3 regions of the Pseudomonas stagnisoli genome follow, and region 2 is predicted to be linked to each of the others. Evidence: predicted binding sites of a transcription regulator. Region 2 holds the regulator's gene; each other region holds the start of a gene.
The links. Region 2 encodes sigma-54, which starts transcription at its own class of promoters, with help from an activator protein. Its sites were predicted from a motif close to ANTGGCATNNANNTTGCTNT; they were not measured.

Region 1 (9,766 bases), 420 kb from region 2:
AGCCCCGCGCCGGCGTCGCCGCTGGCGATATCCACAGCACCCTCGGCCTGGCCCCGGAAGAACTCGATGCCGACAGCAGCGCACGCCTGCCCAACGGCACCCGCGTGACCCGCTATCAGCAGTTCTACAAGGGCATACGCGTGTGGGGCGAGGCCATCACCGAAGCCAGCGGCCCGCGCCCCCAGCGCAGCGGGCGCATGCTGGTCGGCATCGAGCAGGACCTGACCCGTGGCGCCACCCCGACGCTGACGCGCGAGCAGGCCCTGCAGCAGGCCAGGGGGCTGGTTGCCAGCGCACTGCCGCCGCGCAACGAGCAGAGCGAACTGGTGGTACGCCAGGGCGAGCAGGGCCAGGCCCAGCTGGCCTATGTGGTGTCCTTCTTCCTCGGCGGCGCCAAACCGTCACGCCCGCACTTCATGATCGAGGCCAACAGCGGCGAGCTGCTGCTGCGCTGGGAGGGCCTGGCCCACGCCGAGGCCAGCGGCCCGGGCGGCAACAGCAAGACCGGCCAATACCTCTATGGCACCCAGTACGGCCCGCTGATCGTCAGCCGTGACTGCCAGATGAACAGCGGTGACGTGATCACCGTCAACCTCAACCAGCGCTACGACAACAGTAGCGTCACGCCTTTCCGCTTCGCCTGCCCGTACAACGACTACAAGGCCATCAATGGCGCTTTCGCCCCGCTCAACGATGCGCACTACTTCGGCAATCTGGTGTTCCAGATGTACGGCAGCTGGTTTGGCGGCCTGCGCCCGCTCAACGAACGCAAGCTGTACATGAAGGTGCACTACGGCAACGGCTACGAAAATGCCTTCTGGGATGGTCAGGCGATGACCTTCGGCGACGGCCGCAGCCGTTTCTACCCGCTGGTGTCGCTGGACGTGTCGGCCCACGAGGTCAGCCACGGCTTTACCGAGCTGAACTCGGGCCTGGTCTACGAAGGCCAGTCCGGCGGTATCAACGAGGCCTTCTCGGACATGGCCGGCGAAGCCGCCGAATACTTCATGAAAGGCAGCAACGACTGGAAGGTCGGTGCCGACATCTTCAAGGGCAGCGGCGCGCTGCGCTACATGGACCAGCCCAGCCGCGACGGCGCCTCCATCGAACATGCCGCGCAGTACCATGACGGCATCGACGTGCACCACTCCAGCGGCGTGTACAACCGCGCCTTCTACCTGCTCAGCCGCACCCCCGACTGGAACACGCGCAAGGCCTTCGAGGTGTTCGTCGACGCCAACCGCTTCTACTGGACCGAGACCAGCAGCTTCGCGCAGGGCGCCTGCGGCGTGATCCGCTCGGCGCAGAACCGCAGCTACGGCAGCGCCGAGGTGGTTGCCGCCTTCGCCGCGGTCGGCGTCAGCTGCCCGACCCTGCTGTAAACGCAGCGGCAAGAAAAAGCCCCCGGCGGATCGCTCCGCCGGGGGCTTTTCATTGACTGCGCGAGGATCAGACCTTGCTGCGCTCGTAGCGCTTGCGGTCGTTCTCGTTGAGCATTTTCTTGCGCAGACGGATCGACTTCGGCGTCACTTCCACCAGCTCGTCTTCGTCGATGAACTCCAACGCCTGTTCCAGGGTGAATTTCAGCGCCGGGGTCAGCTGGATGGTCTCGTCCTTGCCGGAAGCGCGCATGTTGTCGAGCTTCTTGGCCTTGGTCGGGTTGATCACCAGGTCGTTGTCGCGGCTGTGGATGCCGGCCAGCTGGCCTTCGTAGACTTCGTCACCCGGGCTCAGGAACAGCTTGCCGCGGTCCTGCAGGGTTTCCAGGGAGTAGGTCAGCGCGGTGCCGGTGGCCATGGAGACCAGCACGCCATTCTGGCGGTGGGCGACTTCACCAGCCTTGACCGGACCGTAGTGGTCGAAGGTCGAGGTCAGGATACCGGTACCCGAGGTCATGGTCAGGAAGGCGTTACGGAAGCCGATCAGGCCACGCGCCGGGATCACGTATTCCAGACGGATACGGCCCTTGCCGTCGGGGATCATGTTGGTCATGTCGCCCTTGCGCATGCCCATCTGCTCCATCACCGGACCCTGGTGCTGTTCCTCGATGTCGATGGTGACGTTCTCGTACGGCTCCTGCTTGACGCCATCCTTCTCGATGATCACCACTTCCGGGCGGCCCACGGCCAGCTCGAAGCCTTCACGGCGCATGGTTTCGATCAGTACCGAGAGGTGCAGCTCGCCACGACCGGAGACCTTGAACTTCTCGGCGGAATCACCGGCTTCGACGCGCAGAGCCACGTTGTGCAGCAGTTCCTTGTCCAGACGGTCCTTGATGTTGCGGCTGGTGACGAACTTGCCTTCTTTACCGGCGAACGGCGAGTCGTTGACCTGGAAGGTCATGCTCACGGTCGGCTGGTCGACGGTCAGCGGCGGACGCGCTTCTACGTGCTGCGGGTCGCACAGAGTGTCGGAGATGAACAGCTCGTCCATACCCGAGACGCAGACGATGTCGCCGGCTTCGGCCTCGGCCACTTCCACGCGCTGCAGGCCGGAGTGGCCCATGATCTTCAGCACGCGACCGTTGCGCTTGGTGCCGTCATCGCTGATCGCCACCACCGGGGTGTTGGTCTTGATGCGGCCACGGGCAATACGGCCGATGCCGATCACGCCGAGGAAGCTGTTGTAGTCCAGCTGGGAAATCTGCATCTGGAACGGGCCGTCGACGTCAACGTCCGGAACCGGCACGTGATCGATGATGGCCTGGAACAGTGCGTCCATGTTGTCGTCCATCTTCTCGTGGTCCATGCCGGCGATGCCGTTCAGGGCCGAGGCGTAGACGATCGGGAAGTCCAGCTGCTCGTCGGTGGCGCCGAGGTTGTCGAACAGGTCGAAGATCTGGTCGATAACCCAGTCCGGACGCGCGCCCGGACGGTCGATCTTGTTCACCACCACGATCGGACGCAGGCCGGCCTTGAACGCCTTCTGGGTCACGAAACGGGTCTGCGGCATCGGGCCGTCCTGGGCGTCGACCACCAGCAGCACGGAGTCGACCATCGACATCACGCGCTCAACCTCACCGCCGAAGTCGGCGTGGCCGGGGGTGTCGACGATGTTGATGTTGTAGCCGTTCCACTTGATGGCGGTGTTCTTCGCCAGGATGGTAATGCCGCGCTCTTTTTCCTGGTCGTTGGAGTCCATCACGCGCTCGGATTCCGCTTCTTTGCGGTCGAGGGTGCCGGAGAGCTTCAGCAGCTTGTCTACCAGGGTGGTCTTGCCATGGTCGACGTGGGCGATGATGGCGATATTGCGCAGTTTTTCGATCACGATGTCGTCTCGATTGATGATTCTGAAAGCTGTGACCTGGCAGTGTGCCTGGCCGTTGTGAATTCGGGATTACGCGCCGCGAAGCTGGTCGGGAGGGCGGTGGCGGATACTGCCACCGAGCAGGCCGGCCCTTTTAATGCGGGCGATAGACGCGAACATTGGCATGCCCCTCGCTAAGCAGATGGTGGGCATGCAGGCGGCTCATGACGCCCCTGTCGCAATACAGCAGGTACTGGCGGGTCTCATCCAGTTCCTTGAAACGGTTGTTCAGCGCATAGAACGGCAGGGCCTGCACCTCGACGCCGTCGAGCTGCAGCGGCTCGTCTTCGGCGGCATCCGGATGACGGATATCGAGCACGATCTGCCCGGCCAGCGCCTCGGCGACGATCTCGACCTGCAGGTCCTTGCCCAGCTCATCGATCACCTTGTCCACCGTCACCCGCGTCGCACGCTCCAGGGCGCGCTCGAGGATGGCCATGTCGAACTGGCTCTCCTCGTGCTCGATGCGCATGGGCTTGGCCTTGGTGGTCGGGTTGACCGAGATCACCCCGCAGTATTCGGGCATGTTCTTGGCGTATTCGGCGGTGCCGATGCGCACGGCGGTATCGATGATGTCCTGCTTGTGCGAGGCGATCAGCGGGCGCAGTACCAGGGTGTCGGTGACCGCGTCGATCACCGAGAGGTTCGGCAGCGTCTGGCTGGACACCTGGCTGATCGCCTCGCCGGTGACCAGCGCGTCGATGTGCAGGTCCTCGGCGATGCGGCTGGCGGCCCGCAGCATCATGCGCTTGAGCACCACGCCCATCTGGCTGTTGTCGACCTTGCCAAGAATTTCGCCCACGACTTCTTCAAAAGGCACGCTGATAAAGAGTACGCGGTGCGAGCTGCCGAACTTCTGCCACAGGTGGTGCGCCACTTCCATCACGCCCAGTTCGTGGGCACGGCCGCCGAGGTTGAAGAAGCAGAAGTGGGTGAGCAGACCGCGGCGCATCATCTGGTAGGCGGCGACCGTGGAATCGAAGCCGCCGCTCATCAGCACCAGCGTCTGCTCGATCGAACCCAGCGGGTAGCCACCGAGGCCCTCGTGCTGGGCATGGACGATCAGTAGGCGGTCATAACGCACCTCGAAGCGCGCCTCGACCTCGGGCTTCTTCAGGTCGATGCCGGCGGCACCGCACTCGCGACGCAGGCGGCTGCCGACATGGGTCGCCAGGTCCACCGAGGAGAAATCATGGGTGTTGCCAGCGCGCTTGCAGCGCACGGCGAAGACCTTGCCGGCGATTTGCGCACCAAAGTGCGCACGGCACTTCTCGAAGGTGTCGTCGAAATCGACGTAGGGATACTCGTGCACTTCGAGGAAGTGGGCGACGCCCGGCGTACAACGCAGGCGCTCAAACATCTCCGCCTGCACCTTCGGCTCGGTCACCCCACTGATCAGATCAAGGTTGTCCCACTCGCCCTGCACCTCCAACTCGGGATCCAGGTCGCGCAGCACCGTGCGGATGTTCTTCGCCAGCTGGCGGATGAACTGCTTGCGCACCGGCCGGCTCTTGATGGTGATTTCCGCGAAGGGTTTGACGATCAGTTTCATGAAATAGCGGGGGCCGGGCAGGATGCCAAAAAACAGGGGCGCGGATTATAGCGGAAATTGTTCAAGCTTTGATCAAAAACAATAAGCACCCGCAAAAAGCACCAAAAAAGTGCACCTTACGATTAAGTAGCACCGATTCGGTGCGCAAAAATGTTCAAAAAATGGCCACAGCCCGCACAAGCCCTGAGTTTCAGGCCTCCAGCCCATTCCGGGGCACTGGCATGCAATTTGCTCCCTTGTGAGGCAGCCTGGTCTGGCGGACTATCGCGCCCGGCTTAGCACCAATTCCGGAGGCAGGCTCAGCCGGCCCCATCCACCTGGAGGACAGCATGTCGAAGTCGATTCAACTGATTAAAGAACACGACGTGAAGTGGGTAGACCTGCGCTTCACTGACACCAAGGGCAAGCAGCACCACGTGACCATGCCGGCCCGTGACGCCCTGGACGAAGATTTCTTCGAGCACGGCAAGATGTTCGACGGTTCCTCCATCCACGGCTGGAAGGGCATCGAAGCCTCCGACATGATCCTGCTGCCGGTCGACGAAACCGCCGTGCTGGACCCGTTCACCGAAGAGCCGACCCTGATCCTGGTCTGCGACATCATCGAGCCAAGCACCATGCAAGGCTACGATCGTGACCCGCGCTCCATCGCCAAGCGCGCCGAGGCCTTCCTGAAGACCACCGGTATCGGTGACACCGTCTTCGTCGGCCCGGAGCCGGAGTTCTTCATCTTCGACGAAGTGAAGTTCAAGTCCGACATCTCCGGTTCCATGTTCAAGATCTTCTCCGAGCAGGGTTCCTGGAACACCGACGCCGACATCGAAGGCGGCAACAAGGGCCACCGCCCGGCCGTCAAAGGTGGTTACTTCCCGGTTCCGCCGTGCGACCACGACCACGAAATCCGTACCGCCATGTGCAACGCCATGGAAGAAATGGGCCTGGTCGTCGAAGTTCACCACCACGAAGTGGCGACTGCCGGTCAGAACGAAATCGGCGTGAAGTTCAACACCCTGGTCAACAAGGCTGACGAAGTTCAGACCCTGAAGTACTGCGTGCACAATGTGGCCGATGCCTACGGCAAGACCGCTACCTTCATGCCGAAGCCGCTGTACGGCGACAACGGTTCGGGCATGCACGTGCACATGTCGATCTCCAAAGACGGCAAGAACACCTTCGCTGGCGAAGGCTATGCCGGTCTGTCCGAGACCGCCCTGTACTTCATCGGCGGCATCATCAAGCACGGTAAGGCCCTGAACGGCTTCACCAACCCGTCGACCAACTCCTACAAGCGTCTGGTCCCGGGCTTCGAAGCTCCGGTGATGCTGGCCTACTCGGCCCGTAACCGTTCCGCCTCGATCCGTATCCCGTACGTTTCCAGCCCGAAAGCCCGCCGCATCGAAGCGCGCTTCCCTGACCCGGCTGCCAACCCGTACCTGGCCTTCGCCGCTCTGCTGATGGCCGGTATCGACGGCATCCAGAACAAGATCCACCCGGGCGATGCTGCCGACAAGAACCTGTACGACCTGCCGCCGGAAGAAGCTGCCAACATTCCGCAGGTTTGCGGCAGCCTGAAGGAAGCTCTGGAAGAGTTGGACAAGGGCCGTGCGTTCCTGACCAAGGGCGGCGTGTTCTCCGACGACTTCATCGATGCCTACATCGAGCTGAAATCCGAAGAAGAAATCAAGGTGCGCACCTTCGTGCACCCGCTGGAATACGACCTGTACTACAGCGTCTGATCCAGTCCCGACCGCTCATGCGGCCGGCTTGAAAGAGGCCTCCTTCGGGAGGCCTTTTTTTGTCTGCGGATTTTCTTGCGCCAGGCCACGCCGAGCGCCCCTTGTACTTGCCAGGCAGGCGCAGCGGTGCAACCCTTGCTCGCAGAATCATTCAGGAGCCCGACGATGCGCCTGCTCACCGCCTGCCTGCTCTGCGTCCTCGCCCTGCCGGCCACCGCGCAGATCTACAAATACACCGATGCCAACGGCAACACGGTCTTCACCAACCAGCCCCCGGAAGGCCAGGCCAGCGAGTCCGTGGAGCTGAAGCCGACCAATACCGTGGAGGCTCAGCAGCCGCTGGAAATCAAGCAACCAGAAGCGCCGCCTCAGAACCTGCCCCCTTATAGTGAGCTGACCCTGACCGACATTCCGAGCGACGAGGCGCTGCGTGCCAACAACGGCACCTTTAGTGTCGGGGTAAAGATCAAACCCCGCCTACAGCCCGGCCATGCATTCCGCCTGCTGCTGGACGGCCAACCTTACGGCCAACCCAGCAACGTACCGCGGCTGCAGCTGACCAACATAGACCGAGGCGAACACAGCCTCGCCGTCGAAGTCATCAACGGAGAGCGCCAGATACAGCAGAGCCCCACGGTGGTTTTCACTGTGCAGCGCATCAGCGTGAATAGCCCCGCCCGTGTAAATCCCGCGCCCCGATAGAGCTCGCACTGGACTTATCATGCGTCATGTATCTGCAGCCTTGCTGGCTGGACTGTTTACCCTAGGTGCCCAGGCCGGCGTTTACACCTACATCGATAGCGAAGGGAACAGGGTCTTTACCGACCAACCGCAGTCGGAGCACGCCGAGCGCATTGAGCTAGCACCATCCAACGGCATGCCGGCAGGCAAAATTCAACCCCCTGAAGCTGTACCAGAGGCAATCCCCCGCGAGCTCGGCTATCAGGTATTGCGCATCCTGATTCCCGAGCCGGATGCCACCATTCGTGACATGGCCGGTAGTTTGATCATTACCGCCACCAGTGAGCCCGGCCTACATCCTGGCCACGGCTTTCGCTTGATCATGGACGGCAAACCAGTGGGCACTCCGGGTGCAAGCCCGGTTTTTTCCCTGGAAAATATCGACCGAGGCACTCATCAGATATCAGTTGAAATAGTTGACCCTCAGGGGCGCATCGTCGAACGCACGCCTGCCCAGCCCTTCCACATGAAGCGCATTTCCTTGGCAGAGAAACGCCGCGCCAATCCTTGCAAGAAGAAGGACTGGGGGGTGCGCCCGGAATGTCCAATCGAGGACAAGCCAAAAGATCCGCCCAAGGACATTCCGCTGGTCCCCTTCATCTGAAAGTCCGGAACAATGCACCACTTTGATGCATTGAGCTGCACCGATTTCTATACTCTCCCTGTTTTGGTTCACTCGATCCGTCGCCGGCTGCGCCGAAACGCAGCCTGAAGAGCGGCGCCGGGCAAAGATGCGCGTCTTTTCGGGGCCTTGGTTTGCTTTTTGCATTTTCCAGCCCATCGCCAGGACCCAGACCTGCCATGATCAACGACGCGCTGCACCGCCTACTGCTGGATAACCTGACCACCGCAACCATCCTGCTCAACGCCGAGCTGCGCCTGGAATACATGAATCCGGCCGCCGAGATGCTCCTGGCGGTCAGCGGCCAGCGCAGCCACGGCCAGTTCATCAGTGAACTGTTCACCGAGTCGCCCGAGGCGCTCAGCTCGCTGCGCCAGGCCGTGGAACACGCCCACCCTTTTACCAAGCGCGAGGCGATGCTCACCTCGCTTTCTGGCCAGACCATCACCGTCGACTATGCGGTGACGCCAATCCTCAACCGCGGCCAGACCCTGCTGCTGCTGGAAGTGCACCCGCGCGACCGCCTGCTGCGCATCACCAAGGAGGAAGCGCAGCTGTCCAAGCAGGAGACCACCAAGCTGCTGGTGCGTGGCCTGGCCCACGAGATCAAGAACCCGCTCGGCGGCATTCGCGGCGCGGCGCAGCTGCTGGCCCGGGAGCTGCCGGACGACGGCCTGCGCGACTACACCAACGTGATCATCGAGGAAGCGGATCGCCTGCGTAACCTGGTCGACCGCATGCTCGGCTCGAACAAGCTGCCGAGCCTCTCCATGACCAACATCCACGAGGTACTGGAGCGCGTCGCCAGCCTGATCGAGGCCGAAGCCCAGGGCAGCATCACCCTGGTGCGCGACTACGACCCGAGCATCCCCGACCTGCTGATCGACCGCGAGCAGCTGATCCAGGCCGTGCTCAATATAGTGCGCAACGCCCTGCAGGCGCTGTCGAGCCAAAGCGACCTGCGCCTGGGCCGTATCAGCCTGCGCACCCGCACCCTGCGCCAGTTCACCATCGGCCACACCCGCCACCGCCTGGTGGTGAAGATGGAGATCATCGATAACGGCCCGGGCATTCCGCCAGAGCTGCAGGAAACCATCTTCTACCCCATGGTCAGCGGCCGTCCGGACGGCACCGGCCTGGGCCTGGCCATCACCCAGAACATCATCAGCCAGCATCAGGGCCTGATCGAATGCGAGAGCCACCCCGGCCACACCGTCTTTTCGATCTTCCTGCCCCTGGACCAAGGAGCCACACCGTCATGAGCCGCAGTGAAACCGTCTGGATCGTCGATGACGACCGCTCCATCCGCTGGGTGCTGGAGAAGGCCCTGCAGCAGGAGGGCATGACCACCCAGAGTTTCGACAGCGCCGACGGCGTGCTGACCCGCCTGACCCGCCAGCAGCCGGATGTGATCATCTCCGACATCCGCATGCCCGGCGCCAGCGGCCTCGACCTGCTGGCCCGGATTCGCGACCTCTATCCGCGCCTGCCGGTGATCATCATGACCGCGCACTCCGACCTGGACAGCGCGGTCGCGTCCTACCAGGGCGGCGCCTTCGAGTACCTGCCCAAGCCGTTCGACGTCGACGAGGCCGTCTCGCTGGTCAAGCGTGCCAACCAGCACGCCCAGGAGCAGCAGGGCCTGGAGGCGCCGGCGGCACTGGGGCGTACGCCGGAGATCATCGGCGAGGCGCCGGCGATGCAGGAGGTGTTCCGCGCCATCGGCCGCCTCTCCCACTCCAACATCACCGTGCTGATCAACGGCGAATCCGGTACCGGCAAGGAACTGGTCGCCCATGCCCTGCACCG
Region 2 (9,766 bases):
CCCGGAGTCGCCACTGGCCAAGGCTGCCGAAGTCAACCTGGACGCCCGCGTCGCCCAGGAGGCCTGCCCGCTCAACCTGGCACCGACCTCCTCCACCACCGTCTCCCTGGTGATCGGCGACGCTCTGGCCATTGCCCTGCTGGAAGCCCGAGGCTTCACCGCCGAAGACTTCGCCTTCTCCCACCCGGGCGGCGCCCTTGGCCGACGCCTGCTGCTCAAGGTGGAGAACGTGATGCACGCTGGCGAGCGCCTGCCACTGGTGTCACGCGGCACCTCGCTGCGCGATGCGCTACTGGAAATGACCCGCAAGGGCCTGGGCATGACCGTTATCGTCGAAGCCGACGGCAAGCTCGCCGGCATCTTTACCGACGGCGACCTGCGCCGCACCCTGGACAAGGGCATCGATGTGCGCGATGCCAGCATCGACCAGGTAATGACCTTGCACGGCAAGACCGCTCGCGCCGAGATGCTCGCCGCCGAGGCACTGAAAATCATGGAAGACCACAAGATCAACGCGCTGGTGGTGGTGGATGACGAGGACAAGCCGGTTGGCGCCCTCAACATGCACGACCTGCTGCGCGCCGGAGTGATGTAAATGACTGCCGACCTGCTGCAACGCGCCAAGGGCGTGAAACTGGCCATCTTCGACGTCGACGGTGTACTCACCGACGGCCGCCTGTACTTCCTCACGGACGGCAGCGAGTTCAAGACTTTCAACACCCTGGACGGCCACGGCATCAAGATGCTGATCAACTCCGGGGTGCGCACCGCCATCATCAGCGGACGCAAGACCCCGGTGGTCGAGCGCCGCGCCCAGAACCTGGGCATCCAGCACCTGTACCAGGGCCGCGAGGACAAGCTTGTCGTTCTGGATGAACTGCTCGGCGAGCTGGGCTTATCCTATAACCAGGTCGCGTATCTGGGTGACGACCTGCCCGACCTGCCGGTGATCCGCCGCGTCGGCCTGGGCATGGCCGTGGCCAGCGCCGACAGCTTCGTGCGCCAGCATGCGCACGGCGTCACCGCCGCCCGCGGCGGCGAAGGTGCGGCACGCGAATTCTGCGAGCTGATCATGCGCGCCCAGGGCACGCTGGAAGCCGCCCAGGCTGCCTACCTCTAGGAATCACCCATGAACGGCAAACTGCGCAATTACGTGATCGGCCTGCTGGCGGTAGCCCTGATCGGCGCCCTCGGCTACTGGAACGTCCGCCCGGAAAGCTTCATGGAGCGCCAGGCGGCCGCCGAATCCGACACCACCATCGACTTCTATGTGGTCGGTGCCAGCGCCCAGCAGTTCCAGGCAGACGGCCAACTGCAGTACGAAATGACCGCCACCAAGCTGGAGCACATCAAGGCCAGCGACATCACCCTGGTGGAAAAGCCCGATCTGCAACTGTACCGCGGCACCCAGTACCCCTGGCATGTGCGCAGCGACAAGGGCGAGGTCGCACCGGAGGGCAAGCAGGTCGAGCTGATCGACAACGTGCGCATTGCCCGCACCGATGCACAGAACCGCGCCACCGTGATCACCACCAGCCGCGCCACCGTATTCCCAGACAAAGAATATGCGCAGACCCAGCAAGCCGTTAGAATCGAGGCCGCCAATGGGGTGACCACGGCACAGGGAATGAAAGCGTACATGAACGACGGCAAGATCAGCTTGCTGTCCAACGTAAGAGGCCAGCATGAGGTTCGTTAAAACCTTCCCCCTACTGCTCAGCCTGGGCGCCGCGCTCGGAAGCGCCAGCGCCTGGGCACTGCCCAGCGACCGCGACCAACCGATCCGGGTGCAGGCGGACAGCGCAGAACTGGACGACAAGCAAGGCGTGGCGGTGTATCGCGGCGGCGTGGTGATCACTCAGGGCACCCTGAAGATCACTGGTGACACCGTGACCATCACCCAGGATGCCAATGGCGAAATCGAGGTCTTCACCTCGGTGGGCAAACCGGCCTACTACGAGCAGAAGCCTTCCGCCGACAAGGACATCGTCAAGGCCTACGGCCTGACCATTCAGTACTACGCGACCAACGAGCGCATCGTGCTGATCGATCAGGCCAAGGTGATCCAGCAGGGTAATACCTTCGAAGGCGAGAAGATCGTCTATGACACCCAGCGCCAGATCGTCAACGCCGGCCGCGCCACGGGTAGCAATGTCTCGATGCCACGCCCGCGGATCGACATGATCCTGCAACCGCGCAAGAAAGACGGCCAAGCGGGGCAGGCGCAGTAATGGCGACTCTCAAAGCCCAGCACCTGGCCAAGAGCTACAAGGGCCGCCAGGTGGTCCGCGACGTCAGCCTGTCCATCGACAGCGGCCAGATCGTCGGCCTGCTCGGCCCCAACGGCGCCGGCAAGACCACCTGCTTCTACATGATCGTCGGCCTGGTCCAGGCCGATCAGGGCCGCGTGCTGATCGACAACCAGGACCTCAGCCACCAGCCCATGCATGGCCGCGCCCGCTCCGGCATCGGCTACCTGCCGCAGGAAGCCTCCATCTTCCGCAAGCTGTCGGTGGCCGACAACATCATGGCCATCCTCGAGACCCGCAAGGACCTCGACCGCGCCGGCCGCGACAAGGCCCTGGAAGCCCTGCTGCAGGAATTCCACATCAGCCACATCCGCGACAGCCTGGGCATGAGCCTGTCCGGTGGCGAACGGCGCCGCGTAGAAATCGCCCGCGCCCTGGCCACCGAACCGAAGTTCATCCTGCTCGACGAACCCTTCGCCGGCGTCGACCCGATTTCGGTGGGCGACATCAAGCAGATCATCCACCACCTCAAGGCCAAGGGCATCGGTGTACTGATCACCGATCACAACGTGCGCGAGACCCTGGACATCTGCGAGACCGCCTACATCGTCAACGACGGCCAGCTGATCGCCGAGGGCGATGCCGAAACCATCCTGGCCAACCAGCTGGTCAAGGAAGTCTACCTGGGGCATGAATTCCGTCTGTGAGCCGAGCCCCGTGCGAGGCTTGCGCAAAGGGCTAGAATCATTCAAGGTCAGGCATATAATTTGCTTCCTAGGGCGGTTCGCCGCCCTGCAGTGGATGGCGCCGCGCGCCGGCAAGTGAACAAGGTACCCAGCCCCACACCATGAAACCGTCGCTAGTCCTCAAGATGGGCCAGCAGCTGACGATGACTCCGCAGCTGCAACAGGCTATCCGTCTCCTCCAGCTCTCCACCCTGGACCTGCAGCAGGAAATCCAGGAGGCCCTGGAATCCAACCCCATGCTGGAACGTCAGGAAGACGGCGAAGATTTCGACAACTCCGACCCGATGGCCGATGCGGCCGAACAGGCCGGAACCACTCAGCAGGACAACTCGAACTTCCAGGACAGCACGGTCGCGGTCAACAACAACGAAAGCGCCGAAGACGGCGACTGGCATGACCGCATTCCCAGCGAACTACCCGTCGACACCGCCTGGGAAGACGTCTACCAGACCAGCGCCAGCAGCCTGCCGAGCAACGATGACGACGAGTGGGATTTCACCACCCGCACCTCCGCCGGCGAGAGCCTGCAGAGTCACCTGCTGTGGCAACTGAACCTGGTGCCGATGTCCGACAAGGACAAGCTGATCGGCGTCACCATCATCGACTGCATCAACGACCAGGGCTACCTGGAAGAGAGCATCGACGAGATCGTCGAGTCCTTCGACCCGGAACTGGAGGTCGAAGCCGACGAGGTCGAGGCCGTACTGCATCGCATCCAGCACTTCGAGCCCGCCGGCATCGGCGCCCGCGACCTGCGCGAATGCCTGCTGCTGCAACTGCGCCAGCTACCCGCCAACACACCCTGGCTGAGCGAAGCACAGCGCCTGGCCAGCGAGTACCTCGATGTCCTCGGCAGCCGCGACTACAGCCAGCTGCTGCGCCGCATGAAGCTCAAGGAAGACGAGCTCAAGCAGATCATCGAGCTCATTCAAAGCCTCAACCCGCGCCCGGGCTCGCAGATCGAGGCCAACGAGCCCGAGTACGTGGTGCCGGACGTAATCGTGCGCAAGCACAACGAGCGCTGGCTGGTGGAGCTGAACCAGGAGGCGGTACCGCGTCTGCGCGTCAATCCGCAGTACGCCGGTTTCGTCAAGCGCGCCGACTCCAGCGCCGACAACACCTTCATGCGCAACCAGCTGCAGGAAGCACGCTGGTTCATCAAGAGCCTGCAGAGCCGCAACGAAACGCTGATGAAGGTGGCGACGCAGATCGTCGAGCACCAGCGCGGCTTCCTCGACTACGGCGACGAGGCGATGAAGCCTCTGGTCCTGCACGACATCGCCGAGGCGGTGGGCATGCACGAGTCGACCATCTCGCGCGTCACCACGCAGAAATTCATGCATACCCCGCGTGGCATCTACGAGCTGAAGTACTTCTTCTCCAGCCACGTCAGCACTTCCGAAGGCGGCGAATGCTCGTCCACCGCAATCCGCGCCATCATCAAGAAACTGGTGGCCGCGGAAAACGCGAAAAAGCCGTTGAGTGACAGCAAGATCGCTGGTTTACTGGAAGCACAGGGCATTCAGGTAGCCCGCCGCACTGTCGCCAAGTACCGCGAATCGCTCGGCATAGCACCATCCAGCGAACGCAAGCGACTGATGTAAGCGGCCCTGAACGGAAGGCTTCTGCACCACCGTACCAGCGCCAGATACCCTGCATGGGGGAAGCATGGCCCGCAGTGCACCAGCCCTTTCAGCCAACGTGTTACGGCGGCAGACAAGCTAGTCTGTCTCTTACACCAGGCAACAAGGAGAAGCGGTATGCAAGTCAACATCAGTGGACATCAACTGGATGTGACCGACGCTCTGCGTGACTATGTCGGCGAGAAGTTGAGCCGGCTGGAACGCCATTTCGACAAGATCACCAATGTGCAGGTCATCATGGAGGTCGAGAAGCTGAAGCAGAAGATCGAAGCGACCCTGCACATTGCCGGCGGTGAAATCGTGGCCAACGCCGAGCACGAAGACATGTATGCGGCCATCGACCTGCTGACCGACAAACTCGACCGACAACTGATCAAGCACAAGGAAAAGCAGCTGGGTCGCCTGCAAGGCGCCACGGCTCGCTGACACCACCCCCCTCATGATCCGACTCGAAACCATACTGACTCCCGCACGTTCTCTAGTGAACGTGCCGGGAGGCAGCAAGAAACGTGTACTCGAACAGATTGCCAACCTGGTTGCCCGCGATCTCACCGATCTGGACGCTCAGGACATCTTCGAAAATCTGATTGCCCGCGAGAAGCTCGGCTCCACCGGCTTCGGCAACGGCATCGCCATCCCGCACTGCCGCCTGCCGGGCTGTCAGGCGCCGATCAGCGCCGTACTGCACCTGGATGCGGCGGTGGACTTCGATGCCATCGACGGCGCGCCGGTCGATTTGCTGTTCGTCCTGCTGGTGCCGGAAGCGGCCACCGATGAGCATCTGGAGCTGCTCCGGCAGATCGCCAGCATGCTCGACCGCGCGGATGTGCGCGACCGTCTGCGCCAGGCACAGAGCAACGAGGGCCTGTACCAGGTCGTGGTCGACGTCCAGAGCGGCCACTGAACACGGGGGGCGTCATGCGTCTGATCATCGTCAGCGGTCGTTCCGGCTCGGGCAAGAGCACTGCCCTCGACGTGCTGGAAGACAACGGCTTCTACTGCATCGACAACCTGCCGGCCGGCCTGCTGCCTGACCTGGCCGAGCGCGCCCTGTTGCAGACCGAGCTGCTGCATCCGCAGGTCGCCGTATCGGTGGACGCGCGCAACCTGCCCAGTCAGCTCAAGCGTTTTCCCGAACTGCTCGACGAGGTGCGCGCCCGTCATATCCAGTGCGACGTGCTGTATCTCGATGCCGACGAGGAGACCCTGCTCAAGCGTTTCTCCGAGACCCGCAGGCGCCACCCGCTGACCAATGAAGATCGCGCCCTGGCCGAGGCCATCCGCGACGAGGCCCTGCTGCTGGCGCCGATCATCGATCTGGCCGACCTGAAGATCGACACCACCCACCTCAACCTCTACCAGCTGCGCGACAGCATCAAGTTGCGCCTGCTGAACAAGCCGGAACCGGGTACCGCCTTCCTGGTCGAATCGTTCGGCTTCAAACGTGGCATGCCGGTGGACGCCGACCTGGTGTTCGATGTGCGCTGCCTGCCCAACCCATACTGGAAGCCGGACCTGCGCGACATGTCCGGCCTGGAGGCACCAGTGGCGGAGTACCTGGCGGCACAACCGGATGTCGAGGAGATGTACCAGGACATCCAGGCCTACCTGAACAAGTGGTTGCCGCGCTTCGCCGCCAGCAACCGGGCCTACGTGACCGTCGCCATCGGCTGTACTGGCGGCCACCATCGCTCGGTGTACCTGGCCAATCGCCTGGGCGAGGCCCTTAAACCCGTACTGAAGAACGTCCAGGTTCGCCATCGCGACCTCGGCTAAGGACTGCAATGCCCACCCGCGAGATCACCATCATCAACAAGCTCGGCCTGCACGCGCGCGCTGCCGCCAAGTTCGTCGGCGTGGCCAGCAGCTTCCCCTGCCAGGTCCGCGTGGGCCGCTCGCCGGAAGCGCTGGTAGACGGCAAGAGCATCATGGCGGTGATGATGCTGGCCGCCGGCAAGGGCACCAGCCTGCACCTGTCTAGCGAGGGCGAACAGGCCGACCAGGCACTGGACGCCCTGGCGGCGCTGATCGACAACAAGTTCGACGAAGGCGAGTGAACGCCGACTCATGAAAAAAGGGGCCCACGGGCCCCTTTTTCGTTGCGCAGCCGATCAGCTGCCGGCGACGGTCATGCGCTCGATCAGCACCGAGCCGGTGCGAATATTGCCGCGCAGCTCCAGGTCGCAGCCAACCGCGACGATCTGGCGGAACATATCCTTGAGGTTGCCAGCGATGGTCACTTCCTGCACCGGGAACTGGATCTCGCCATTCTCCACCCAGAAGCCGGCGGCGCCGCGCGAGTAGTCGCCGGTGACCAGGTTGAGCCCCTGCCCCATCAGCTCGGTCACCAGCAGGCCACGCCCCATACGCTTGATCAGGGCCTGCTGATCCTCGTCGCAATGGTTGACGAACAGGTTGTGCACGCCCCCGGAATTGGCCGTGCTGGGCAGGCCCAGCTTGCGCCCGGAATAGGTGCCGAGGACATAGGACACCAGCTCGCCGCCAGCGACGAAGGGCTTGGCATAGGTGGCCAGGCCATCGCCATCGAAGGTCGCGCTACCCATGGCCCGCGGAATGTGCGGGCGCTCGTCAAGGTTCAGCCACTCGGGGAACAGACGCTGACCCAGCGCCCCTTCGAGGAACGAGGAATGGCGGTACAGGTTGCCGCCGGAAATGGCTGCGAGGAAATGCCCGAACAAGCCGGTGGCCAGTTCCGCGGCAAACAGCACCGGCACCTCGCACGTCGGCACCGGACGCGCACCGAGGCGCGCCACGCTGCGCTCAGCGGCCTTGCGCCCGATCGACAGCGGATCGGCGAGCAGCTCGCCCTGGCGGTTGACGTCATACCAGTAGTCGCGCTGCATCTGCCCCTCGCCCTCGGCGATCATCACGCAACTGAGGCTATGCCGGGTGCTGGCATAGCCGCCGACGAAGCCATGGCTGTTGCCATAGACGCGGCAGCCCTGATGGGTGCTGAGGCTGGTACCGTCGGCGTTGCTGATGCGTTTGTCGGTGGCGAAGGCCGCCGCCTCGCAAGCCAGGGCCAGTTCCACCGCCTGCTCCGGCGCGATGCCCCAGGGGTGATAGAGGTCCAGATCCGGCAGTTCGCGCGCCATCAGCGCGGCGTCGGCGAGGCCGGCACAATCGTCCTCGGAGGCATGCCTGGCGATAGCCAGGGCCGCCGCCACCGTCTCGCGAATGGCCGCCTCGCCGCTCGCCGAGGTGCTGGCCGATCCCTTGCGCTGGCCGACATACAGGGTGATGCCGAAGCCCTGGTCGCGGTTGAACTCGACCGTCTCGACCTCGCCCTGGCGGACCGTGGTGGACAAGCCCTGCTCCATCGACACCGCCACTTCACAGGCGCTGGCGCCCTGGCGGCGCGCCTCGGCGATGATCTGCTCGACCTGCGCCTGCAGGTCCGGCAGGGCCTGAGGGCCCACTGCTTGTGCTGAACTCATGTTGCACTCCAACGACGGGAGGCCGGTCCGCTGCGGACAGGCTCCCCCTGACTGGTTATCATGACAGCGTTTCCATCCGGACCGCCCCCATGGCTGATTCATACGACGAAGACTTCTCCGGCGAGAAGAGCAAGACCCAGATCAAGCGCGAACTGCACGCCCTGCAGGATCTCGGCGCCCGCCTGACCACCCTCAAGCCCGAGCTGATCGCCAAGCTGCCGATCACCGACGGCCTGCGCAAGGCCCTGGCCGAAGCCCCTAAACACACGGCCAATGCCGCCAAGAAGCGCCACGTCCAGTTCATCGGCAAGCTCATGCGCGACCAGGACATCGACGCCATTCTGGCGCTGATCGACCAGGTCGACAGCTCCACCCGCGAATACAACGAGCGCTTCCACAATCTGGAGCGCTGGCGTGACCGCCTGATCGCCGGCGACGACAGCACCCTGGAGAGTTTCGTCGCCGACTATCCGGAGGCCGACCGCCAGCACCTGCGCAGCCTGATCCGTCATGCCCAGCATGAAGCGGCCCACAACAAGCCGCCCGCCGCCGCGCGCAAAGTCTTCAAATACATCCGCGATCTGGACGAGGTCCAGCGCGGCCTGCGTTAACGCCCCGGATCACCAGGCGCGTCCCGCACCGGCGCCTCAGGCGCCGGTGCCGCCCACGGTGATCGCGTCGATCTTCAGGGTCGGCTGGCCGACGCCCACCGGCACCGACTGACCGTCCTTGCCGCAGGTGCCCACACCACTGTCCAGCGCCAGGTCGTTACCGACCATGGACACCCGGCTCATCGCCTCCGGCCCGTTGCCGATCAGGGTCGCGCCCTTGACTGGCGCGGTGATCCTGCCGTCCTCGATCAGGTAGGCCTCGCTGGTGGAGAACACGAACTTGCCGCTGGTAATGTCGACCTGGCCGCCGCCGAGGTTGGCGCAGTAGATGCCGCGTTTCACCGAGCGGATGATTTCTTCCGGATCGCTCTCGCCGGCCAGCATGTAGGTGTTGGTCATGCGCGGCATCGGCAGGTGCGCGTAAGACTCGCGCCGGCCGTTGCCGGTCGGGGCCACGCCCATCAGGCGTGCGTTCAGCTTGTCCTGCATGTAGCCCTTGAGCACGCCGTTCTCGATCAGCGTGGTGCACTGGGTGCGGGTGCCTTCGTCGTCCAGGCTCAGCGAGCCGCGGCGGCCCGCCAGGGTGCCATCGTCGACGATGGTGCACAGGCTCGACGCTACCCGCTCACCGACCTTGCCGCTGTAGGCCGAGCTGCCCTTGCGGTTGAAGTCGCCCTCCAGGCCATGACCGACTGCCTCGTGCAGCAGCACGCCGGACCAGCCGGCGCCCATCACCACCGGCAGGGTGCCGGCCGGCGCGGGAATCGCCTCCAGGTTGACCAGCGCCTGGCGCAATGCCTCGCGGGCGTAGCCCTTGGCACGCTCCTCGCCGTGCTGATCGAGTTCGAGGAAGTAGCGATAGTCGCTGCGCCCGCCACCACCGTGACCACCGCGCTCGCGGCGGCCGTTGTGCTCAACGATGACGCTGACGTTGAAACGCACCAACGGACGGATGTCGGCGCCCAGGCTGCCATCACTGGCAGCCACCAGCACATGGTCCCAGACCCCGGCCAGGCTGACCGTGACCTGCTTGATGCGCGGATCGAGGCTACGGGTGAA
Region 3 (9,766 bases), 920 kb from region 2:
AGGCGCAAGGCGAAGGGTGGAGCATCGCTGCTGAGCTGACGGGCTGGCCACAGTGCCGTGGCCTGGAAACCGGGCAGCAGGTGCGCAGCCAGGCCGATGCCACCGGCCAGTCCGATGCTCCACCACAACCAGTGCGGCAGGATATATGCGCCCCGCATTACCCAGGCCATATAGAGGACGGTCAGTACGGCCCCCACGCCATCGACGTAGCCGAGGCTGAGGCCCAGCCCAAGTGCGGATAGGGGCAGTATCAGGTAGGGCATGCCGCTTCCTTGCGCGAGTCGGTTCAGCGGTCCTTGGCGTCCTGCGCATCGGCTTCGGCATTGCGCTCGCGGATGCGCTTGAGCTGTTCTTGCGTGAGCGGCAGCCTGCGCGCGCTGTCGCGCAGCAGGAGGAGGCTGCCAAGGATCGAACCGAGGGCCAGTGCGATGATCAGCCAGGCGTACCAGGGCATGGGGAGCTCCTTCGGGGGCAATGCGCCACGATAGCGCTCACTGTCATCTCCCGGCAACCTGGCGCTGCTTCAATCTGGCGCAGTGAGTGGTCCCTGAAGGTGCGAGCTAGAGCGGTTTATGTCGCCATCTGGTTCAGCATCATCGGTTATGGGCCTAGACGAAATCGAACTTTCGAGCGGCCACGACCCTGGCCTATGCTCGCCTGGCCTTGGCCATTACCGAGAGGGGAAACACCATGGACATTAGCGTGACCGAAGCGACACCTGGCGGCTGGATCGTCAGGCTGGACGACTGCGATGTGCCATTCCGTACCCAGGCAGACGCCGGGCGTTTCGTCGAGCGCCTGCAGCAACGCCTGGAAGCCCCGCATGACCTGCCCGTGCTGGCCAGTCATCTTCCTGTCACACAGGAAGTGGAACATCACGGTTGATACAGGCCGATTCTGGCTCACCTCTCCTGCCGCGAATATCGCGGCATTTTTTTGCTTTTTCTCAGGGGGCTTGAGGTGACAATGTCCGCTCTGCGTGCTGTGGAATTTCTAGAGCAGTTGCTCTAGATTCGCCGCAACAGCAACAGGAGTGAATGCCATGGTCGATGCCTTACAGTTCGCCGGTGGCAAGTTCCATTGCCCGGTCACTCTCTATGCGGCGCATCCCGAAGCGCGCAGAACGGTAGTGATCCTGCCGGCCCTGGGGGTCACGGCACGCAAGTATGCAGGCCTGGCCCAACGCCTGGTGGCGGCCGGTCACAATGTGCTGGTAGCCGATTGGCCTGGGCAGGGCGAGAGCCTGCCGCGGCCTGGCTGGCGCTTCAATTACGGCTACCGCCAGCTGGTCGAGGAGTTCCTGCCCAAACTGCTGCAGTTGGCGCGACGGCACTTTCCCCAGGCCGTGCCCGTGCTGCTGGGGCACAGCCTCGGCGGCCATATCGCCACGCTCTATGCCGCGGCCCATCCGGACAGCCCGGTGGCGGTGGTCGGCGTGGCCTGCGGCAATATCCACTATCGCCACTGGCAGGGACCGAGTCGTCTGCTGACTCCCGGCGTGGCGCTGCTGTTCGGGCTGCTTGCCAGCCTGCTTGGTCATCTGCCTGGACAGCGGCTTGGCTTTGGTGGCCGCGAGGCGCGTTCGCTGATGCGCGACTGGGGGCGGGTGGCTTTCAGTGGCCACTATCGCCATCTGGGATTGACCCTGGCGCCGGCAGCGCGCAACCGGGTGGCCTCGCTGTATATCCAGATCGAGGGTGACAAGTTCGCTCCGCCCGCATCCACGCAGGGCCTGGCCGAACTGATCCAGGTCGAGCCGCAGCTGCTGTATCTGGCTTCACCGCGCCCACCGCAGGAGAACCCGCATAGCGCCTGGTTGCGTGCGCCACAGTCGGTGGTCGACTGCATCGACCAGTGGCTGACGACCGCGACAGGCAGTCCGCGCGAGATGGCTTTGGCGCAGTCCTGATTGCCTGGCGGCAAGAAAAAGCCCGGCATGTGGCCGGGCTCATGATGCCGCCATGCTCAAGCCGCCGGGCGTTGCTGGCGCTGGTAGAGGAACTCCAGCACGGCCGTGCGGTACTCGTGGTACTGGCTGTCATTGGCCAACGCCAGGCGGTCGCGCGGGCGGGCCAGCTCGACCTGCACGATATCGCCGATGGTCGCGGCCGGGCCGTTGGTCATCATCACGATGCGATCAGAGAGCAGTACCGCCTCGTCGACGTCGTGGGTCACCATGACCACGGTGCTGTGGGTCTGGCCGACGATACGCAGCAGCTCGTCCTGCAGGTGCGCGCGGGTAAGGGCATCCAGGGCGCCGAAGGGCTCATCCATCAGCAGCACCTTGGGTTCCATGGCCAGGGCGCGGGCGATGCCGACGCGCTGCTTCATGCCGCCGGAGATCTCGTTGGGGTGCTTGTGAGTAGCGTGGCTCAGGCCCACCATATTTAGTGCCTGCAGGGTGCGTTCCTTCAGCTGCGCCTTGCTTTCCTTGCCGCCGAATACCCGTTCTACCGCCAAGTGGACGTTGCCGAAGCAGGTCATCCAGGGCAGCAGGCTGTGGTTCTGGAACACCACGGCGCGCTCCGGGCCAGGGCCGTCGATCTCGCGGCCGTTGCAGATCAGCCCGCCCTCGCTGGCCTCCAGCAGGCCGGCGATCAGGTTGAGCACGGTGGATTTGCCGCAGCCGGAGTGGCCGATCAGCGAGACGAACTCGCCCTTGGCGATGCTCAGGTTGACGTCACTGAGGGCCTGGAAGCGCCCCTTCTTGGTGTCGAAGTGTTTGCTGACGGCGGTCAGCTCAACGAACTTGTCCATCGATGGCTCCTTAATTCGCGTAGTCGAAGCGCTTGGCCAGCAGCAGGAGCGCCTGCTCCAGGGCCAAGCCGACCAGGCCGACGATGATGATGGCGATGAGGATGTGCTCGACGTTGAGGTTGTTCCACTCGTCCCATACCCAGAAGCCCAAACCGACGCCGCCGGTGAGCATTTCCGCAGCGACGATCACCAGCCAGGCCACGCCGATGGCCAGGCGGATGCCAGTCATCAGGTGCGGCAGCACGGCGGGGAACAGGATGCGGGTCAGCACCTTGAACTCCGACAGCTTGAGCACGCGGGCCACGTTGAGGTAGTCCTGCGGCACGCTGGCCACGCCGGCGGCGGTGTTGAGAATGATCGGCCAGATCGAGCTGATGAAGATCACCCAGATCGAGGCGGGGCCTGCGGCCTCGAACACCAGCAGGCCGATCGGCAGCCAGGCCAGTGGCGATACCGGACGCAGCAGGCTGATGATCGGTGCAAGCATGCCGCCGAGGAAGGCGAAACGGCCAATGGCGAAACCCAGTGGGATGCCAATCAGCGCCGCCAGGCCGAAGCCGACACCCACCCGACCGAGCGAGTTGAGAATGTTCCAGCCGATGCCCATGTCGTTGGGGCCATTGTCGTAGAACGGATCAGCAAACAGTTCCAGCGCCGCGTACCAGGTTGAGAGTGGGCCCGGCAGGCCTTCGCTGCGCGCTGCTACCAGGGCCCAGAGGCCGATGAACAGGGCGATGCCTAGCAGTGGCGGGATGGCCGCCTTGCACAGGGCGGCGAGCGCCTCCGCGACCGGCGAGGCCGGACGCGGAGGCACGCTGGACGCGGCGGCTTTGACCACCGGCAGTGGCGCGTTGACAGGGGCATTCATGCTCACTTACCTCCTCAGGCCTTGATCGCGAATGACGCGGCATAGGCCGCCGGGTTGGAACCGTCCCAGACCTTGCCGTCGATCAGCGTGCTACTGCGCAGCGGGCTGCTTGGCACGGCGATGCCGAGAGCGCCGGCGGCTTCGCTGTAGAGCTTGGTCTGGTTGACCTGGGCGGCCACGGCGGCGTAGTCCGGGTCGTCCTTGAGCAGACCCCAGCGCTTGAACTGGGTGAGGAACCACATGCCGTCGGAGTGGTAGGGGAAGTTGACGCTGCCGTCCTTGCAGAAGGCCATCGGGTTCTTGTCTTCCCAGCTGTTGCCCAGGCCATCTTCATAGTTGCCGAGGAAGCGCTGCTCGATCACCTCGGTCGGCGCGTTGACGTAGGCCTTGCCGGATATCAGCTTGGCGGTGGCCTTCTTGTTCTCCGCGCTGGCTTCGATGAAACGACTGGCGTCGAGCAGGGCCATGACCAGGGCGCGGGCGGTATTGGGGTTCTGCTCGACGAACTCACGGGAGCAGCCGAGCACTTTCTCCGGATGGTCGGCCCAGATCTGCTGGGTGGTGGTGGCGGTGAAACCGATCTTGTCGAAGATCGCCCGTGCGCCCCAGGGTTCGCCGACGCAGAAGCCGTCCATGTTGCCGATGCGCATGTTGGCCACCATCTGGGGCGGCGGCACGGTAATGGTCTTCACGTCGGTGAAGGGGTTGATGCCGTAGTGGGCCAGCCAGTAATACAGCCACATGGCGTGGGTGCCGGTGGGGAAGGTCTGGGCGAAGGTCAGCGGGTTGCCACCCTTTTTGATATGCGCGGCAAGCTGCTCACCGGTAGTGATGCCGGCTTCCTTGAGCTGCTTGGACAGGGTGATGGCCTGACCGTTCTGGTTGAGGCCCATGAGTACCGCCATGTCTTTCTGCGGGCCGGCGATACCGAGCTGGGAGCTGTACATCATGCCGTAGAGCACGTGCGAGGCATCCAGCTCGCCGGTGTTGAGCTTGTCGCGTACGCCGGCCCAGGAGGCCTCCTTGCTCGGGGTGATGGTCAGACCATACTTGGCGGCAAAGCCCTGGGTGGCGGCGACCACCACCGAGGCGCAGTCGGTCAGCGGAATGAAGCCGATCTTCAGTGCGGCTTTTTCCGGGGCGTCGGAGCCGGCGGCATAGGCGGCGCTGCGCAGGAAGCCGGGGGCGGACAGGCCCAGGGCGGCGATGCCGCCGACCGTGCCGGCGATGGCGATGGACTGCTTGAGGAAATTGCGGCGGCTGTTGTCGACCGGTTTTTTCGAATCACGCTCACTCATGGGGTGTTCCTTTTCATGGGCAATAAAAAACGGCGTACGCCAGAACGCCCGATGGGGGAGGGTGTTCTGACGGACGCCGTTGTCCGTGATCCGCGGCTCACCGCCGTTGGTGTGCTGCGCTGGAATCTGACAAGGCCTTTGCAAGGCCCTTGCCAGTTTTCCTTCGCGCTCAGAGAGCGTCGTCGGCAAGACCCTCTCCGATGTCCTTAACTGCCTACAAAAGTCTTTCTGGTCAGTACCTTAGGTGCTTCCAGGGACGGTGCGACTTGGCTGTCGCAGGTGCAGGGCGGTGCAAGCATCTGCACCGTGCGGGGGCCAGGTGTGTGCCAGTGTGAGCGCTTTTGGTTCGGTGCCTCGCCGATTCAGACGCGCTGGCGCTGTGCCTCCTCGACGTACTCCTTGAGCCAGCGCAACACTTCCACTGCCTCCCAGCGGCCTGGATCGAACAGTGCGTAGGCCTGGCCCTGGTAGCCGACCACGTCGACCTGGCGGTGGTAGCCCGCGCGCTGCAGCAGCGCCTCGATCTCGGCGAAACAGGTGTTGAAATGCACTCGCTTGAAGGGCGTCTTGCTGCCGGTGACCAGGCCTTCCAGGCGCAGCTCGTCGACCGTGGCGCGGATGCTCTCCAGCGGCATCTGGTTCACTTTGTTCTTCAGCTGCAGCACGTCCAGCATGGTCGATCTCCTCGGGTTCCAGGGCCGCACAAGAGTAAATGAAAAATACTGTACAAATAAACACTACTGGATAATAGTACAGCTCAAGTGCCGTCGGCGCATCGCAACCGAAGTCGGAACAGGAGTCGCTTATATGCACCACAAGCTGATGACATTTCTGCTGTTGGCCGTGCTGGCGGGTTGTGCCCAGCCGCAACTGGAACAACCCAAGGCCAACGGCGCCTACCTGGTGATCGAGGGCGGCGCGGCCTGGGCCGTGCTGGTGCGCGATGGCAAGCGGATCGAGGAGGCCGGCAGGGTGCTCGACGTGGTCAAGCTGCCGGGGCAGGAATCGAGCATCGCCGCCAGCTACGTGATCGAAACGCCCAACTGCGGACGCCTGCAGTGGTTGACCGAGCGCGGTGGCGAGGGTGAGGTGACACGCCTGGCCCATGGTGCCGGCGAGGCTCTGGAGCGGCCCGGGTGCAGCATTGCCAGCGACCTGTCGCGGGCCTGGACGGCGCTGGATTACTCGGGCTGAAATGAAAAGGCCCCGACTCGTGTCAGGGCCTTGGCCTTCTTACACCGCTGCAGGCTTGGCCTTGTCGGTGGCGCGTTTCGGTTTGGTGGGTGGCGCCTCGAGTAGACCATCGGCGCGGAACATCGCCTTGATGCCGCGGATGGCCTGACGGGTACGGTCCTGGTTCTCGATCAGGGCGAAGCGCACGTGGTCGTCGCCATAGTCGCCGAAGCCCAGGCCCGGCGAGACGCAGACCTTGGCCTCCAGCAACAGCTTCTTGGCGAACTCCAGCGAGCCCATATGGGCATAGGGCTCGGGGATCTTGGCCCAGATGTACATGGAGGCCTTGGGCTTCTCCACCATCCAGCCAGCTTCATGCAGGCCCTTGACCAGCATGTTGCGGCGCTGCCGGTACTGCTCGGCGATATCGCGCACGCACTGCTGGTCGCCTTCCAGGGCGGCGATGGCCGCCACCTGCAGCGGGGTGAAGGTGCCGTAGTCGTGATAGCTCTTGATCCGCGCCAGGGCACTGACCAGTTCCGGATTACCGACCATGAAGCCGATGCGCCAGCCGGCCATGTTGTAGCTCTTGGACAGGGTGAAGAATTCCACCGCAATATCTTTGGCGCCTTCCACCTGCATGATCGACGGGGCTTTCCAGCCGTCGTAGACGATGTCGGCGTAGGCCAGGTCGTGGATCACCAGCACGTCATACTGCTTGGCCAGGGCCACCACCCGCTCGAAGAAGTCCAGCTCCACACACTGCGCGGTGGGGTTGGAGGGGAAGCCGAGGATCATCATCTTCGGTTTCGGAATCGCTTCGCGGATGGCCCGCTCCAGCTCGGCGAAGAAGTCCACGCCCGGCACCAGCGGCACCGAGCGCACCTGAGCGCCGGCAATCACCGCGCCATAGATGTGAATCGGGTAGCTGGGGTTGGGCACCAGTACGGTGTCGCCGTGGTCCAGGGTGGCCAGCATCAGGTGTGCCAGGCCTTCCTTGGAGCCGATGGTGACGATGGCTTCGCTTTCCGGGTCGATCTCCACGTCATAGCGGTCCTTGTACCAGCGAGAGATGGCGCGGCGCAGGCGCGGTATGCCGCGGGAAGTGGAGTAGCCGTGGGTGTCTTCGCGCTGGGCGACCTGCACCAGCTTCTCGACGATATGCGGCGGGGTGGCGCCGTCCGGATTGCCCATGCTGAAGTCGATGATGTCCTCGCCACGGCGGCGGGCGGCCATCTTCAGTTCGGCGGTGATATTGAAAACGTAGGGGGGGAGACGATCGATGCGCGCAAAGCGGCGCTTGGCATTGTCAGCCATGCTGTCCTCGAAGTACGTAAGCGCCCGGAACCGTCCGAGCGACGCAGGCCACCTGCATGTGGCCTGGCGCGAAGATAAGGGTGCGGGCCTGCCGTTGTCCAGAGCAGTTCTGTGGCAATGGGGCGGAGCAGTTGTTGGAACCAGGGACGTGTCTGCACAGCGGGTCGGGTACATGCGGCTCGCTTTGGCTCCCTCTCCCGTTTACGGGAGAGGGCTGGGGAGAGGGGCGTTTCCGCGTCAGAGCTGTCGCTTCAGGCGCAGCAGCAGTTCGGCCAGGGCCTGCACGTCCTCATCCTGGGTACGCCAGGACGACAGGCTGAGGCGGAAGGCCGGGCGGCCTTGCCAGACGGTCGGACCGAACCAGACCTCGCCGGAGGCCTGGGCTGCCTCGCGGATGGCGATGGTCTGCGCATCCGAGTCGCCGCGCACCAGCACCTGGTTGAGCACCGCGCGGTTGAGCACCTGGTAGCCACCGGCGCGCAGCGCCTCGGCCAGCTCGCCGGCCTGGCGGATATGACGGTCGATCATCTCGCGCAGGCCGTCGCGGCCAAGGCTGGCCAGTGCCGCCCAGATCGCCACGCCGCGGGCGCGCCGGGAGAATTCCAGGGTCAGGTTCTTCTGTGCATCCTTGCTTGCCGTGGCGTAGGCGGCATCGCTGTTCATCGCCGCGGCCAGGGCGTCGGCGTCGCGGCAGATGGCCATGGCGCTGTCGTAGGGGGTGTTCAGCCACTTGTGGCCGTCGCTGGTCCAGCTGTCGGCCAGCTCCACGCCCTCGGCCAGGTGTGTCGAGGAGGAAGCTCTGGCCCACAGGCCGAAGGCGCCGTCGACATGTACCCAGGCGCCGGCAGCGCGGGCCCCGGGAATCAGTTCGGCGAAGCGGTCGAACTCGCCGGTGTTGACTTCGCCGGCCTGCAGGATCAGCAGGGTGCGTGCGTCCAGCGCGGGCAGGCGCGCCGGATCGACGCGCCCGTGGGCATCGACCGCGGCGTAGTGCAGGCGGTTCATGCCGAAGCCGAGGATGCGCAGGGCCTTCTTCACCGTGATGTGCGCGGTTTCCGAGAGCACCACGCGGATCTCCGGTGCGCCTATCAGACCGTCGGCATCGAAGTCCCAGCCCAGGCGGGCCAGCAGCGTGCGCCGTGCTGCGGAAAGGCAGGCCAGGGTGCAGGCGGTGGCGCTGGTGCCGAAGCCCACCGCACTTTCGCGGGGCAGGCCGAGCGCCTCGCAGACCCAGCGCCCGGCGACTTTCTCCAGGCGGTCGGCGACCGGCGAGTTGTCGAAGGAGGAAGCGCACTGGTCCCAGGCCAGCACCAGGCGCTCGGCAGCCGCAGCGGCGGGGAGGGTGGCGCCGATGACGAAGCCGAAGTAGCGCGGGCCGTTGCTGGCTACGGTGGCTGGCGAACCAACTTCGTCGAGCTGTTTCAGAACCTGTTCGGGGGCCCGGCCGTGCTCCGGCAGGGCCTGATCGAAGGTGTCCAGTGCAGCAATGGCATCGGCGTCGGGAAACACCCGGCGTGCGGGTGTCTGGTCAAGGTAGGCGAGGGCGCGGCGGTCAGCCTCGGCCAGCAGCTGGCGTTCTTCGGTGGGCATGGCGCTTCCGTGATGGCAGGTGGATGCCCTCACGATAGCCGCAGTGTCTCTGCAGCAGCAGGTACACAGTTGTCTGCAGATGGTCGTACAGTGCGGATCTGCTCCGTCGCAGCGGGAGTAACAGTTGGCTTGCGGGCGGTACAGTTGCACCGCCCGAGGCCTCAGTCGCCGAGCATGTCGTGCATGGCGATGATCTGCTCGGCCACCTGGATCAGCTTCTGCTGGCGACTCATGGCCTGGCGCCGCATCAGGGTGTAGGCGTCTTCCTCGTTGCAGCTCTTCATCTTCATCAGCAGGCCCTTGGCCAACTCGATGCGCTTGCGCTCGGCCAGCTGGGCGTCGCGGGCCTGCAGCTGGGCACGCAGGGCCTGATCGCTCTCGAAGCGGGCCATGGCCACGTCGAGGATCGGCTGCAGGCGCTCGGCCTGGATACCCTCGACGATGTAGGCGCTGACCCCGGACTGGATGGCCTGGCGCATCACCTGCGGGTCGTGCTCGTCGGTGAACATGACGATCGGCCGTGGCTGGTCACGGGTGACCAGCACCACCTGTTCCATTACATCGCGGCCGGGCGATTCGGTGTCGATCAGCACCACGTCGGGGCGCACCGCCTCGACCCGCTCGGGCAGGTCGATGGTCAGGCCGGATTCGTCGATCACCTCGAAGCCGGCTTCGACCAGCGCGCTCTTCAGGCGACCGACCTTTTTCGGCGTATCGTTGATCAGGAGTATGCGTAGCATCTGGCGGTTATCTCGGTCCGTTA

Region 1: glnA (glutamate--ammonia ligase) is a predicted target of sigma-54. The motif match lies at 5,074-5,093, and genes of this name have one in related genera.
Region 3: ACOAPY_RS13170 (CmpA/NrtA family ABC transporter substrate-binding protein) is a predicted target of sigma-54. The motif match lies at 5,061-5,080, and genes of this name have one in related genera.

The regions. Positions count from the first base shown of each region.
Region 1 is NZ_CP184361.1:4,069,238-4,079,003, forward strand. It holds gene ACOAPY_RS19530 (M4 family metallopeptidase) at 1-1,382, shown strand, start outside; gene typA (translational GTPase TypA) at 1,450-3,267, opposite strand; gene thiI (tRNA uracil 4-sulfurtransferase ThiI) at 3,401-4,858, opposite strand; gene glnA (glutamate--ammonia ligase) at 5,188-6,594, shown strand; gene ACOAPY_RS19550 (DUF4124 domain-containing protein) at 6,760-7,296, shown strand; gene ACOAPY_RS19555 (DUF4124 domain-containing protein) at 7,316-7,939, shown strand; gene glnL (nitrogen regulation protein NR(II)) at 8,137-9,219, shown strand; gene ntrC (nitrogen regulation protein NR(I)) at 9,216-9,766, shown strand, end outside.
Region 2 is NZ_CP184361.1:3,653,886-3,663,651, forward strand. It holds gene ACOAPY_RS17630 (KpsF/GutQ family sugar-phosphate isomerase) at 1-595, shown strand, start outside; gene ACOAPY_RS17635 (KdsC family phosphatase) at 596-1,120, shown strand; gene lptC (LPS export ABC transporter periplasmic protein LptC) at 1,130-1,699, shown strand; gene lptA (lipopolysaccharide transport periplasmic protein LptA) at 1,686-2,231, shown strand; gene lptB (LPS export ABC transporter ATP-binding protein) at 2,231-2,956, shown strand; gene ACOAPY_RS17655 (RNA polymerase factor sigma-54) at 3,097-4,599, shown strand; gene hpf (ribosome hibernation-promoting factor, HPF/YfiA family) at 4,756-5,064, shown strand; gene ptsN (PTS IIA-like nitrogen regulatory protein PtsN) at 5,078-5,542, shown strand; gene rapZ (RNase adapter RapZ) at 5,557-6,414, shown strand; gene ACOAPY_RS17675 (HPr family phosphocarrier protein) at 6,423-6,695, shown strand; gene pmbA (metalloprotease PmbA) at 6,750-8,096, opposite strand; gene yjgA (ribosome biogenesis factor YjgA) at 8,186-8,707, shown strand; gene tldD (metalloprotease TldD) at 8,744-9,766, opposite strand, start outside.
Region 3 is NZ_CP184361.1:2,735,156-2,744,921, reverse strand. It holds gene ACOAPY_RS13200 (lysostaphin resistance A-like protein) at 1-263, opposite strand, end outside; gene ACOAPY_RS13195 (DUF2897 family protein) at 287-454, opposite strand; gene ACOAPY_RS13190 (hypothetical protein) at 691-885, shown strand; gene ACOAPY_RS13185 (alpha/beta fold hydrolase) at 1,043-1,909, shown strand; gene ACOAPY_RS13180 (ABC transporter ATP-binding protein) at 1,966-2,757, opposite strand; gene ntrB (nitrate ABC transporter permease) at 2,768-3,625, opposite strand; gene ACOAPY_RS13170 (CmpA/NrtA family ABC transporter substrate-binding protein) at 3,640-4,923, opposite strand; gene ACOAPY_RS13165 (hypothetical protein) at 5,286-5,597, opposite strand; gene ACOAPY_RS13160 (hypothetical protein) at 5,731-6,117, shown strand; gene alaC (alanine transaminase) at 6,157-7,413, opposite strand; gene ACOAPY_RS13150 (pyridoxal phosphate-dependent decarboxylase family protein) at 7,651-9,003, opposite strand; gene ACOAPY_RS13145 (ANTAR domain-containing response regulator) at 9,165-9,743, opposite strand; partial or broken gene ACOAPY_RS13140 (CmpA/NrtA family ABC transporter substrate-binding protein) at 9,764-9,766, opposite strand, start outside.